2 linked regions of the Prochlorococcus marinus str. MIT 0917 genome follow. Each later gene encodes a partner of the first gene's protein in a complex. Links are inferred from orthologs where the notes say so. Each region holds a gene or a part of one and is shown on either strand. Other genes may lie near its edges.

Region 1 (8,031 bases):
CAGAATTTGAGATAGTTTCTTCAGGTATTGATGTTTCTTTTTCAGGATTCTTTTCTTGAACTTTGCTTGCTTGATTTTCGGACATGCTTGAATGACGGTCTGCCTTTTTAGGACAGTGCGATAGAAATACAAAATGGCCCGCCGACCATATTGAGCTTAAATTCTACTTTATTGATAGGTCTTTCTAGTTAAAGAACTGATGCCAATTGTTCTTTTTTTATTGGTTTTAGTGATTCAAGGGTTTTCATAAAATCATTTATCCCATCAAATTGTCTATAAACAGAGGCAAATCTTATGTATGCAACTTCATTAATATCTTTTAATTGTGAAAGAACCATTTCTCCAATCTCATTTGTTTTTACTTCTTTTCGAATTCCTTGATTAAGTTCTAGTTCAATTTCATCAACAATAAATTCAATTTGAGATCCATTTACAAGTGTTTTTTCACATGCTCTGTTTATACCATTAACTATTTTACTTCGATTAAATAATTCTTTTGCTCCACTTCTTTTTAAAACAGTAATTGGTGTAGTTTCCACTCTTTCATAAGTAGTAAATCGGAAGTCGCAATTTAAGCACTCCCTTCTTCTTCTGACGCTTCTTCCAGAATCGGCGGAACGAGATTCAAGAACTCGACTGTCTGTATTTTGGCAAGATGGGCACTGCATGCAGCCCTTTTCAATGATTTAACTAACTTTAAACATTTATTTGGCTTATGAGAAGGGGAAGATTAAATAAAACTACTTTTTAATTAAATAAATTGTATTTGTTATTGAAGAATGAAGTTAATAAAAATTTTAAATTAAGGTCCAGTCACAAAAAAAGCCCTGAAATTTCAGGGCTTTTTTTGTGACTTTTACTTGTCGTATTTCGGAGGATCGCGAAATGCTACAGCAAAGAAGAGAGTTACAAGTGCCAAAGTAAGTATTAGCACGTAGGAGAAAGCTTCCATCTAAGTTCTCGGTATAAGGGGGTAAAGAATCCTGAGTTAGGCTCGACCTGGAACTCGGCGCGTTGATTCGTCTCCTAGTTTTTTGAAGAGACCAAACTCAACTTGATCCCCAAGCTCTGGATCGATACCTGAGAATCTGTCGCCAAATAGAGTTCTTGCGGCGTGCCACCAGTGCCCGAAGAGGAATAACAAGCCAAAGCACAAGTGTGCATAAGTGAACCAGGCTCTTGGAGAGCTTCTGAATACACCATCAGACTTGTAGCGATCTCTATCAAACTTGAATGCTTCTCCAAGTTGAGACTTTCTAGCTAAACGCTTTACTATGACTGGATCAGTAAATGTTTGACCATTTAATTCACCACCATAAACAGTAGCTGTTACTCCAGTTTGTTCAATAGAGTACTTAGCTTCGGCGCGACGGAAAGGAATGTCAGCTTTAACGTTCCCATCCTTGTCTTCAAGAATGACTGGGAAGTTTTCAAAGAAATTTGGAATTCTTCTTACTTCTAAGTCATTGCCATCGCTATCAGTAAATGAGATGTGACCTTGCCATCCACTTGGAACTCCATCGCCATTAACCATTGCTCCAACTCTGAATAGTCCTCCTTTTGCTGGACTATTGCCGACATAGTCATAGAAAGCAAGTTGCTCAGGAATGGCTTCATAAGCTTCAGCTTTCGAAGCACCATCATTCATAGACTCTTGAACTCTGCGGTTGATTTCAGTTTTGAAATACCCAGAATCCCATTGATATCTGGTTGGACCAAATAATTCAACTGGAGTTGTTGCTGATCCATACCACATGGTTCCAGCGACTACGAAGGATACAAAAAGAACAGCTGCTAGAGCACTTGCTAGAACGCCCTCTAGGCTACCTAGCTTTAAAGCCCTATATAGCCTTTCTCCAGGTCTATTGGTGATATGGAATATTCCACCAATTATTCCTAAAAGTCCTGCCCCAACGTGATTGGCGACAATCCCTCCAGCATTAAATGGATTAAATCCTTCTGCACCCCAGACTGGAGCAACTTTTTCTACATGCCCGGTTAATCCATATGGGTCAGAAACCCATATGCCTACAGTTGAGCAATGAAATGCGCCAAACCCAAAGCATGTCAAGCCAGCTAAGAAAAGATGGATTCCAAATATTCTTGGAAGATCTAAAGCTGGTTCTCCAGTGCGGGAATCTTCCCACAATTCAAGGTCCCAATATGTCCAGTGCCATACGGCAGCGAGCATTAAAAGACCACTGAAAACTATATGAGCTGCAGCAACACCTTCGAAGCTCCAGAATCCGGGGTCAACTCCGGTTGCTCCGGTTATATCCCATCCGTTCCAGCTACCTGTAATTCCTAGGCGGGCCATAAACGGCATGACATACATGCCTTGGCGCCACATTGGATTAAGTACTGGATCAGAAGGATCAAAAATGGCCAATTCATATAAGGCCATTGAGCCGGCCCAGCCGGCTAACAAAGCAGTATGCATGAGGTGCACGGCCAAGAGGCGGCCAGGGTCGTTGATAACGACTGTGTGCACCCGATACCAGGGCAATCCCATGGGTCAGGTTCGTGTAACGAAGCTGCTTAATGCAGCAAGACTGGAAAGATCGTAAATGGTATTGCTTGAGTTAAGGCACAGGATGTAGAGACCTGAAATGACTTTTGACACTCTTGAGTCAAATCTAACTGGTTTTGAGGGTCTAAAAATGGCGAATAGACAGTGATAGACTAGAAAAGATGAAAAAAAGAAGAAAAAAAAGAATTTGTTGAATTTAAATTTATTTTGTAATTTTAAGACTTTTTTATAACCAATTAGTTTTAAAAAAACTGAAAATCGGCAATGAATTTACTTAAAACCGATAAGTTTGGGAAATTTTTTTGGCCATATCAAATCCAAATAATTGAATAGGGTTTTAAAATCGTAATTTTTCGGCAAATTACAAAATCTCAGTCTCTTTGATTTAAAACCCAGTTTTTTTGCTTAAGGGATATATAGTTTGTTTCAGTTAAAATTGTTCTGAGTAAAAACCTGGGTATGGAAACCACTAGTTTTGGATTTGCCGCAAGTCTTTTATTTGTTGGAGTACCAACGATCTTTCTTATTGGCCTTTTCGTTTCTACCAGCGATGGCGAGAAATCAAGCTTTTATTCTGATACCAGCAAGGGTAGATTGAGCCCTGAGCCTAAAAAGTAATTTAGGACTTAAATCAAATAAAAGTTCTCAAGTATTTGCTTGAGGTATTTAAAATTTTTGAAGTTTTACCGTAAAGGTATGGCTTCAAATACTTATACGTTAAATTAAAAGACTAAGATAATTTGTTCTTCTTTAGGATGAGTGCAGCAAATAATAGATGGAAATTAAAAAAAACAGTTCTTCCTCAGCACACTGACCATGCAGGAGTTATGTGGCATGGCTCTTATTTAGATTTCTTAGAAGAGGGGAGAATCGATGCATTAGATAAAGTTGGATGCTCATATTCCGAATTATCCAAACAAGGCTTTGAAATAATAGTGATTTCTATGCAAATAAAATATAAAATATCTTTTTTTCATGGGGAAAAGGTTTTATTAAATAGTCAATTTAAGCTGGAAAATAAAATAAGACTTAATTGTAAAACTTTATTTTTGAAATCAAATGGTGATATTGGTGCAGAAGCCTCAATAGGTCTTGTTGTCGTAAACAAAATAAATAATTCAATAAAGTTAGTTAGAGATTTACCAGTACAAATAAAAAATATATTATTACTCCTTGAAGAAGGACCTGAATTTTAAATCATTATATTATTTTGATTGTCAACTCCATTACTGGTAATACTTTTCTTCAATGGAGAAAAAAAATGATATTGAAAGGAGGAAGTAAAGTTGATTTTGATTGGCTTTTAGATATAGCTGCTGGAGTTTCTTGGATTAAGTTGCAAAAGATAATTTTGAATCCTGAGCATTTTATTTTCTTAGAAATCTCAACTGAAGAATTAGAATCTATTTGGGAATCTCATTTGAAAGATCAAACACCACTTCAATATTTGATTTCTAAATGTCCCTGGAGAGATGTTGAGTTAGAGGCTTCATCAGAGGCTCTGATCCCTCGGCAAGAAACAGAATTTTTGATTGATTTTGCTTTGAAAAAAGTGACTCATATTGATCGTGGAAGATGGGCTGATCTAGGTACGGGCTCTGGACCGATTGCAGTATCTTTAGCTAAATCTCTTCCTAATTGGAATGGACATGCCTCTGATATTTGTAATGAAGCTTTAGACCTCGCAAAAAGAAATTTAAAATCTATTGTTCCTAATGCGAATGTGAGATTTTCTTTGGGAGATTGGTGGGAACCTTTGAAAAGATGGTGGGGAAGCTTTGATCTAGTTTTAAGTAATCCTCCTTATATACCTTCTGACTTAATTGCAGAGTTAGAACCAGTTGTTAAAAACCATGAGCCTCGTATAGCTTTGGATGGTGGAGAGGATGGAATGAATGCTTCTCGAAAAATCATTCTCGGGGCATCAAATGGACTTGCTAAAGGAGGTTGGTTAATTCTTGAACATCATTATGATCAAAGTGAAAAGATAATTGATGTCATGAAGAATATTGGAATGGAAGAAGTTTCCTTTGAAAAAGATTTAAGTGGAATTAAGCGTTATGCAATTTGCCGTAAAAAATGAAATGATCATCGAGCAATTGGGAGTTTCTGACTTGGCTTTAAAGTTGAGAAAGGGATCTTTAGCTTTATTCCCTACTGATACTTTGCCAGCACTTTGTTCATACCCCAAATACTCAAAGAAAATATGGGCTATCAAGAAAAGGCCTTCAACTAAGCCACTTATATTAATGGGAGGATGCTTGGATGATTTATTTGAGTTTGTTCATCCTTGTGCCAAAGAAGACGGCTTGAAATTGGCAAAAATTTATTGGCCTGGAGCTTTAACAATTGTTTTGCCAACAACAGGAAATTTTTCTGAGAATCTAAATTGTCATTCTAATTCTCTAGGTTTCAGAGTCCCCGCCCAAAAGCTTGCAAGAGATTTGCTTATAAAAACAGGTCCTCTTGCAACTACTAGTGCAAACATTTCTGGAGAAGCACCTGTTAAAGATGCTTTAGAAGCTTCGATTAAATTCCCTGGGATTCCAATACTTGCTCCTGTTCCTTGGCCAAATTCCTCTGGTCTCGCAAGCACAGTTGTTGAATGGAGAGAAGGGGACTGGAATTTATTAAGAGCTGGTTCAGTTGTTTTGAATTAAAAGACAAGAATGATTTATCTGCTTGTGACCGTTTTATTTTTGCAGTTTCTTTTTTGGTGGGTGTTTAGATTGCCCATGATTGGTTTTGATTGGATTTATCAATTAAAGTTTTTCAACTTCTTTGTTTTTGTTTTTTTTATTTGGATTGTCTCTGGTGAATCTAAATAGATATTTTTAGCTCTGCTTTCTAAAATGCCGGCTAACAGATTTGAACTGATGACCTTCGCTTTACAAAAGCGCTGCTCTACCGCTGAGCTAAGCCGGCTTTTTTTTATATTACCTAAGAAAGTAATCTAAAAGTTAATCCATATAGGAAATTTGTTGAAAATAATTTTTAAGTTTCTTTTTGATCTCATCCAACACAATGAATGCAATCTTTTCAGTGATTAAGAATTTTTATCTGTGGCTTCAGTTTGTTGAGGATTTTCTTTTGGCTGATCCTTAGGCTCTTTAAGTTTGATTTGACCATTCATAGTTCTTTTTATTGGTAGGTTCGCAACTAATGCGGTCATGCGATCTTCTGTCTCAAGGCTTACTGCGCCTTCATCGACATCTATCTCTACATACTTAGCTACTACCTCAAGTATTTCTCTTCTCATTTGATCTAAAAGTTCTGTACTGAGATCTGATCGATCATGAGCTAAAACAAGTTGCAACCTCTCTCTCGCAGTGCTAGCGCTAGCGGGCTGCCTACGTAGCAACTTGTTGATAATGTCTCTAAGTGTCATTGCCATTGTTTTAGAAAATTTTTGTTTGCATTAGTCTTCTAAATTTCGCACCAAATCCCGAACTCTCCTCTATTGGGTCAATAAGTGGAATATCTTCTCCTTGTAATCTCTTGGCAATATTTAAATAACATTTAGCTGCTGGGGAATTAACGCTATTTAAAGTTAGAGGCTCACCTCTGTTTGTACTGACAATTACCTGTTCATCTTCTAATACAAGACCAAGTAAAGGTAAGGCTAAAATATCAGTTACATCATTGATAGAAAGCATTTCTTGGTTTGCCATCATCTTTGGTCTAACTCTATTAAGAACTAACTGGACTGGTTTAATAGAATTTGTATTAAGTAAACCAATTACTCTGTCTGCATCTCTTACTGCTGATACCTCAGGGTTGGTAACTACAATTGCTTCTTGAGAGGCTGCCATAGCATTTTTAAATCCATCTTCAACTCCTGCAGGGCAGTCAATTAAAACGTAATTGAACTGTTCTTTTAACATATCGACTATACGCTTCATATCATCTGGTTTTAACCAATCAAGCATTCTTGGATTCCCAGCAGGAAGTAAAGATAGATTAGATTCTTGCTTGTGCTTGACTAAGGCCTGATCAAGCCTGCATTCCTCCTCAAGAACTTCTTGTGCCGTATACACAATTCGATTTTCAAGACCTAAAAGTAAATCCAAATTTCGCAGACCAAAATCTGCGTCTAAGACAGCAGTGTTTAACCCCTGCCTTGCCAGTGAAATGCCAAGATTTGCTGTAAGGGTTGTCTTGCCGACACCACCCTTCCCTGAGCAAATAAGAATTACACGCGTATCTGTCGCCACGGACCTCCTTGGATTCGACAAATTTTAGTTCGATTTTGATGAAGAAAAAAGCTTTATTGTCAGATCGATTGCATTGGGTTTGCTTTTGAAGACATCTCTCAGGTCTTAAGTAGTAATTTATTCTTGATTTTATTTGTAAATCCTATTTGGATTAACTTCTCGTACTATGTGTTCTCGAGTGGGGAAATTATAATTACTTCGGAATCTATTCTTGCTTGCTCTGCAAGACCAAGTTGAGGCTTCTCCTTAGGCCCTCTGGCAACTTTTTTAGCGATTCTTAGTTGAACAGGTCTAAAATGAAGTGCCGAAATAGTTGCTTTAGAGTTGCCTTTGTTGCCTGCATGGGCAATCCCAAGAAGTCTTCCCCATATAATAATATTTCCTTCTGCACTAACTTTTGCCCCTGGATTTACATCTCCAAGGATTAACAAATCCCCAGGGCTTTCAAGATATTCTCCTGATCTTACAGTCCCTTGATGAAAGTTAGTTTTTGAAACAGTCAAATCTTTTTCTTTTGTTTTTAAGTTTTCGTATGAATCGTTTTCAAGAATAAATTGAGATTTATAACCTAATGATTGAGAGCTTACTATTGTCTTTGAAGATGATGAATAAAAACTAATTACTTTACAATTAGATTGATTTACAATTGAAATTATATCTGATATTTCTGTACATGAAAGATCGAGATTTTTACAATCGATTTCTATGTTGCTTGACTTCAGATTTTTTAATTTATTTCTTAAGCATAATTTCCAATTTAGATATTTACTATCTTCGAGATTAATAATAATTTTTTGAGTCTTTGAATTCATTTTTAATTATGTTTCATTTTTAGATTTTCTATCTCTATTTTTAACTCACTTTCTATTTCTTTAGGATAAATCAACCATGAAGATTGATTAGGCTCTATTAATCTCTCAACTAATGGTGAAACTTCCTCTAGAGCCTGTAAGTTTTCTCCATCCCATAAACGAAGTCCATATTTATAAGGATGATAGCTTTTAACCACTTGCTCTCTTAATCCACAGGAGATATCTGGCTCCATGTAATATTTTTCTGATAGTATTCTAGCTTTTGCTAGAGCTTCTAGCCTTATCTCTAAAGAGAAGGAGGATAAATTTAATGCTTTTAATAAATTTCTATTTATAAAACGTTTACAAAGATTAGATAAATTATCAGAACTAGAGTATTGCCATTTATTAATATGATAACAAGTTACTATGTCATCATTAGATAAAAAACTTTCTAGGCTCATTTCTTCATGATTCCATAGCCATTCAGACATGT
Region 2 (4,893 bases), 640 kb from region 1 along the record:
TTGAGGGATTACAAGCACACAAGAAGTACTCATGACTTTTAAACAAATCTACAAAAGATGCTAATGAAGCCCCAAAATAACTATCTCCCTGCCATTGATGTTTTTCATTATAGGTCATTTCCCATCTAATCTGTGGAGGAAAAATAGCATTATATTCAACAATAAAAACATCAGGATTAGCTTTTAAATTTAGGATTGAGCTAGCTATTTCATAATCATTGCCATCAAGATCTATTGATATTAAATTGTGATGATCAATCTTATTTTCTAGTAATGATTTTTCATATATATTTTTGATATTTTCCTTAGAAATAAATATTTTCTGAAACTTCAGTCTATCTGAAATAGTGTGATCAAAAGAGAGTTCTTCTCCACCAAACCATGAGCCTTCCCACCCCATGGCTAATAAGATTAATGTATTATTTTCACAACCTGTACCTACTCCAAGTTCTAAAAATGTATTTTTCTTTTTCTTACCTTTAATTATACGTTTATTAATTTCAATCGTCAGTCCATCTTCATCTGTCTGAGAAAAATGATGCCGAGCATAATTCTTAGCAAAATCATTCTTACATTGTAAGATTCTTTGATAATGATTATCTTTTTCTAAGATAGAATCTATCCTATCTAATGTTTGCTGTTGATAATTTAAATACTTTGCGTATTGTTGAATTAAATTATTAAGTTGCGACTCATCCATGCTTTTTTCTGAATCCTCTAAATCTAGAAGGTAAACAATTTATTTTATCATCAGAAATTCAAATCCCACATATTATCCATCACAAATCCCCCTCCACATTTCCGATCTCTATGGCACACTAAGGGAACGCTTGAAACTCTTTATCTCTCTAAACCTTTACTACTACTGTATTTTTAATCTGTTTAGAACTCCTTGAAACTCTCTTACTCCAAATAAGAACGGAGAGGGAGGGATTCGAACCCTCGACAGAAGTTACCTCCTGTAACTCCTTAGCAGGGAGCCGCTTTCAACCACTCAGCCACCTCTCCATTACAAATACCTTATCAAGTAAAAGCTCAAAAATATTAGATTGTGCTCCTCTACAAATTTTAAGTGACAACTCGAGGAAGACGATTTCTAAAACTACAAAGAACTTCCCATGGAATTGATCCAGACAAATCACACCAATTTTGGGGTGAAATAGAAACTTCGCCATCAGTACCAAGAAGGGTTAAAACTTGACCTGTTTTAATATCTGGTTTATCAGTTATATCAAAAACCATTTGATCCATTGCAATTGCACCTACTTGGGGCACCAAAAACCCATCTATTGAGGCTGATATTTTTCCAGAAAGATTTCTGCTGACGCCATCTGCATAGCCAATAGCAACTACAGCAAGCTTACTTTTCCTTTGAGTTTTAAAAAAATGTCCGTATCCCACTCCTGTATCCTTTTCTACCTCCCTAACCAAAGTAACTCTAGCCTTAACTTTCAATGCCGGGTCAAGTCTCAAATCAGATTCAAAATCATTTAAAGGGTAGTAACCATACAAGCTAAGTCCAACTCGAACCATATCAAAATGAAGACGACGATCTGAAAGTGTCCCAGCTGAATTTGCTAAATGTTTGCATAAAAGCTTATTTCTTTTACCCAAATCCTTTAAAACCTTCTCAAATCTATTTAATTGAATCTGAGTAAAACTTTGGTTCATATTGCTTTCTAGATCTTTATCAGCCATTGCTAAATGACTATATATGCCTTTTAAGGATATGTTTTCTAAATAATCAATTTTAGAAATTAATTCTTCTACCTCATTGCATTGACAGCCAAGTCTCGTCATACCCGTATCCACTTTTAAGTGAATAACAAATTTTTTATGCTTATTTTCAGCAATGTTATTACAAATTATCGCCTCACGAATTCCACTTATTGTAGGTATCAGGTCCCAGCAAAAGGAATAATAGAGTTCTTCTGCATTTATTAAATTTCCAAGAATTAATATCTGACACTTCAAGCCAGCATTTCTTAATTGAATTCCTTCTTCTAAAGTTGCCACTCCAAGACTATCAGCCCCTCCCAGTAAAGCTGCATTTGCAACAGTCTCTGCACCATGTCCATATCCATCAGCTTTCACAACTGCCATTAGTAAACATTCTGGGCCAATAAAGTTTTTCAAGACTCTTGAATTATTTTCAATAACTTTCGAATCGACCTCAACCCATGCACGGCTACGAGGATCAGGATTCATTACATTTTCATTTTTCCCACTAAAAGTGATAGACCTTCCACTGTTATTGATCTTTGACATACTCTGAATACAATCAATGTAATAAGGGAAACTGCAAGAAGGCTGTAATACCACTAGCATGCCGCTTAATTAGCTTGCTTGCATGGGTCAAGTTCTTGTTTTGAATGCGTCCTATGAGCCATTGAACATCACTTCATGGCGTCGCGCGACTGTTTTAATGCTTAAAGGCAAGGCTGAGAGTCTTGAAGAGGATATTTCACACAATATTAGGCAAGATGTAAAAGCTCCAACGGTAATAAGATTAAGACAATTTATTAGAGTGCCATATCGTGATATTCCTCTATCTAGAAAAAACATATTTCAAAGAGATAATAACTGTTGTCAATATTGTGGCCAGAAAAATAAAAAACTTTCAATTGATCATGTTTTACCACGCAGTAGAGGAGGAACTGACAATTGGGAAAATGTGATTACGGCATGTCTTCAATGCAACGTAATGAAAGGCAATAGAACCCCTGAAGAAGCAAAGATGCCTTTAAAAACGAAACCTTATAAACCTTTAAATAACATGAGTTTTGAAACCACAAAACAAATCCATTCTGGTCGTCATAAAGAATGGAGTAAATACGTGATTGGATGGGTAGCTTAGTTTCTTTTACTCTTCTGATTGATTACTAAGCTCTTCCATTTGCCTTTTTTGTTCTTCTGCGATACAAGCGCCAATAACATCTTCTAATTGACCTGCCAGAACTTGTTCAAGGGGAAAATTAATTCCTAATCTATGATCAGTCGTTCGATTATCTTTGTAGTTATAAGTCCGTATCTTTTCACTTCTATCTCCTGTGCCAACCTGAGACAATCTAGCTGATCTTTCTTTTGCATTAGCTTCTGCAATTTCTAGTTCTAATAATTTAGCTCTTAAAATTTCCATTGCTCTTTCTCTATTTTGTAATTGAGAACGTTCCTGTGTACAAAAAACTCTTATACCTGAGGGCTTATGAAATAAATCAATAGCTGTTTCTACTTTATTTACATTTTGCCCACCAGCACCACCTGATCTTGCCGTACTTATTTCTAAGTCAGTAGATTCTATTTTTACCTCCACCGGGTCAGCTTCTGGCATTACAGCAACAGTTGCAGTAGAAGTATGAACTCGTCCTTGGGATTCAGTTGATGGAACTCTTTGAACTCTATGAACACCTGCTTCAAATTTTAATTGGCTATAAACAGATTCTCCTTTGACTGAGATAATCATTTCACGAAAGCCACCCATATCAGCTTCGGTTGAACTTATGGGCTTTACATTCCAACCAAGTTTTTGTCCATATCTCTCATACATTCTTGCTAAGTCACCAGCCCATAAACAAGCTTCATTTCCTCCTGCTCCAGCTCTTATTTCAAGCATTACACTTTTTTCATCTCTTGGATCTTTGGGTAAAAGAGCCAAAGTCAATTTATGAATTAATTCATTTTTTGAAAGTTCCAGATTCTCAAGTTCTTCTCTAGCAAGAAGTTCCATCTCTTTATCTTCTCTACTTGCTTTTACTAAATCTTTAGCCTCTACAAACTCTCTTTCTATAGTTTGGAGTTTTGCATAATCATTGACCAATGGCTCTAAACGTGATCGTTCTCTAGCAATTTTCTCAAGCTGTTTGGGATCAGATGCAACATCTGGATCAGCCAGCTGCAACTCCAAGTTTTGAAAACTACTTTTAGCTGTTTCTAATCGTTTTATTAGGGTTGAAGAATCCATTCTTTGTATTCCCTAATTTTTTAGATCAACTTCTATCAAATTTCTTTTTGTTCTTTTTTAGATTTATCTTTTTCATCAGTTGAGTCAGATGAAGCCATACCATATTTTTTCATGAATCTATCCACTCTTCCTTCCGTATCTAAAATTTTCTGGGTACCTGTAAAGAAAGGATGGTTTCCACTCCAAACATCAACTTGAATTTCAGGCTGCGTAGAACCTGTTGTCATAACAACTTCTCCATTACAAATAACTTTTGCTTCTGGATACCAAGTTGGATGTATATCTGATTTAGGCATAGTAAAAAAAGAGCAAGATTTAAGGTGAAAAGTAAAATTATCTCTTAGAGAATTGTGGAGCCTTACGAGCTTTTTTGAGACCATATTTACGCCTCTCTTTTGCTCTAGGATCTCGACTAAGATGACCCTCTACTTTCAAGGGCTTACGGTTATCAAGTGACAATTCACATAAAGCCCTAGCAGCTCCCTGCTTTATGGCATCTGACTGACCAGTCAAACCTCCGCCATATACATTCACTAAAACATCATATGATTCACTCAAGCCTAGAGTTTTTAGAGGAGCTTTAACAGCAGATATATATGCTGGATTAAAATTCAAATAATGGTTCCCTGGGCGACCATTTATTATTATTTCACCTTTTCCAGGGGTTAACCTTACTCTGGCGACGGAGGTCTTTCGTCTACCAGTTCCCCAGTAGACTACTTTGTTTGTGGAACTATTCATTTCGAAACAGGTTCAGAATTTAAATTGAGAATTTTAGGTTCTTGAGCTGAATGAGGGTGATCAGAGCCTTTATACACTTTGAGTTTAGTAAATAACTGCCTTCCTAATCTTGTATGAGGCAACATTCCTTTAATTGCCTTCTCAACTATTCTCTCTGGAATTCTGGATTGAAGAGCCTTAAAGGTTTCAAC

The links. Proteins that work in one complex are often made in the same cells at the same time.
Region 2: the proteins of prmC (region 1) and prfA are in contact, whole or in part, in a crystal structure (PDB 2B3T), measured with the Escherichia coli proteins. The link is inferred for Prochlorococcus marinus str. MIT 0917 from one-to-one orthologs.

Annotation. Positions count from the first base shown.
Region 1 is NZ_CP114784.1:1,721,444-1,729,474, forward strand. Bases 2,858-5,702 are described here. They hold prmC (peptide chain release factor N(5)-glutamine methyltransferase), read left to right. Parts: upstream 2,858-3,791; coding sequence 3,792-4,613; downstream 4,614-5,702. Other genes in these bases: psbM (photosystem II reaction center protein PsbM), read left to right, coding at 2,990-3,148; O5637_RS09585 (acyl-CoA thioesterase), read left to right, coding at 3,286-3,726; O5637_RS09595 (L-threonylcarbamoyladenylate synthase), read left to right, coding at 4,591-5,190; minE (cell division topological specificity factor MinE), read right to left, coding at 5,577-5,702. Also shown: O5637_RS09560 (30S ribosomal protein S1), read right to left, coding at 1-85; transcriptional regulator NrdR, read right to left, coding at 189-668; O5637_RS09570 (photosystem II reaction center protein T), read right to left, coding at 857-952; psbB (photosystem II chlorophyll-binding protein CP47), read right to left, coding at 989-2,512; more of minE, read right to left, coding at 5,703-5,924; septum site-determining protein MinD, read right to left, coding at 5,929-6,744; septum site-determining protein MinC, read right to left, coding at 6,909-7,556; O5637_RS09620 (HD domain-containing protein), read right to left, coding at 7,559-8,031. UniProt on the Escherichia coli protein: Methylates the class 1 translation termination release factors RF1/PrfA and RF2/PrfB on the glutamine residue of the universally conserved GGQ motif, i.e. on 'Gln-235' in RF1 and on 'Gln-252' in RF2.
Region 2 is NZ_CP114784.1:1,078,657-1,083,549, forward strand. Bases 1,913-4,848 are described here. They hold prfA (peptide chain release factor 1), read right to left. Parts: upstream 3,962-4,848; coding sequence 2,864-3,961; downstream 1,913-2,863. Other genes in these bases: alr (alanine racemase), read right to left, coding at 1,913-2,277; O5637_RS06285 (HNH endonuclease), read left to right, coding at 2,351-2,857; rpmE (50S ribosomal protein L31), read right to left, coding at 3,997-4,257; rpsI (30S ribosomal protein S9), read right to left, coding at 4,295-4,702; rplM (50S ribosomal protein L13), read right to left, coding at 4,699-4,848. In the rest of the region: O5637_RS06270 (hypothetical protein), read right to left, coding at 1-700; more of alr, read right to left, coding at 1,069-1,912; more of rplM, read right to left, coding at 4,849-4,893. UniProt on the Escherichia coli protein: Peptide chain release factor 1 directs the termination of translation in response to the peptide chain termination codons UAG and UAA.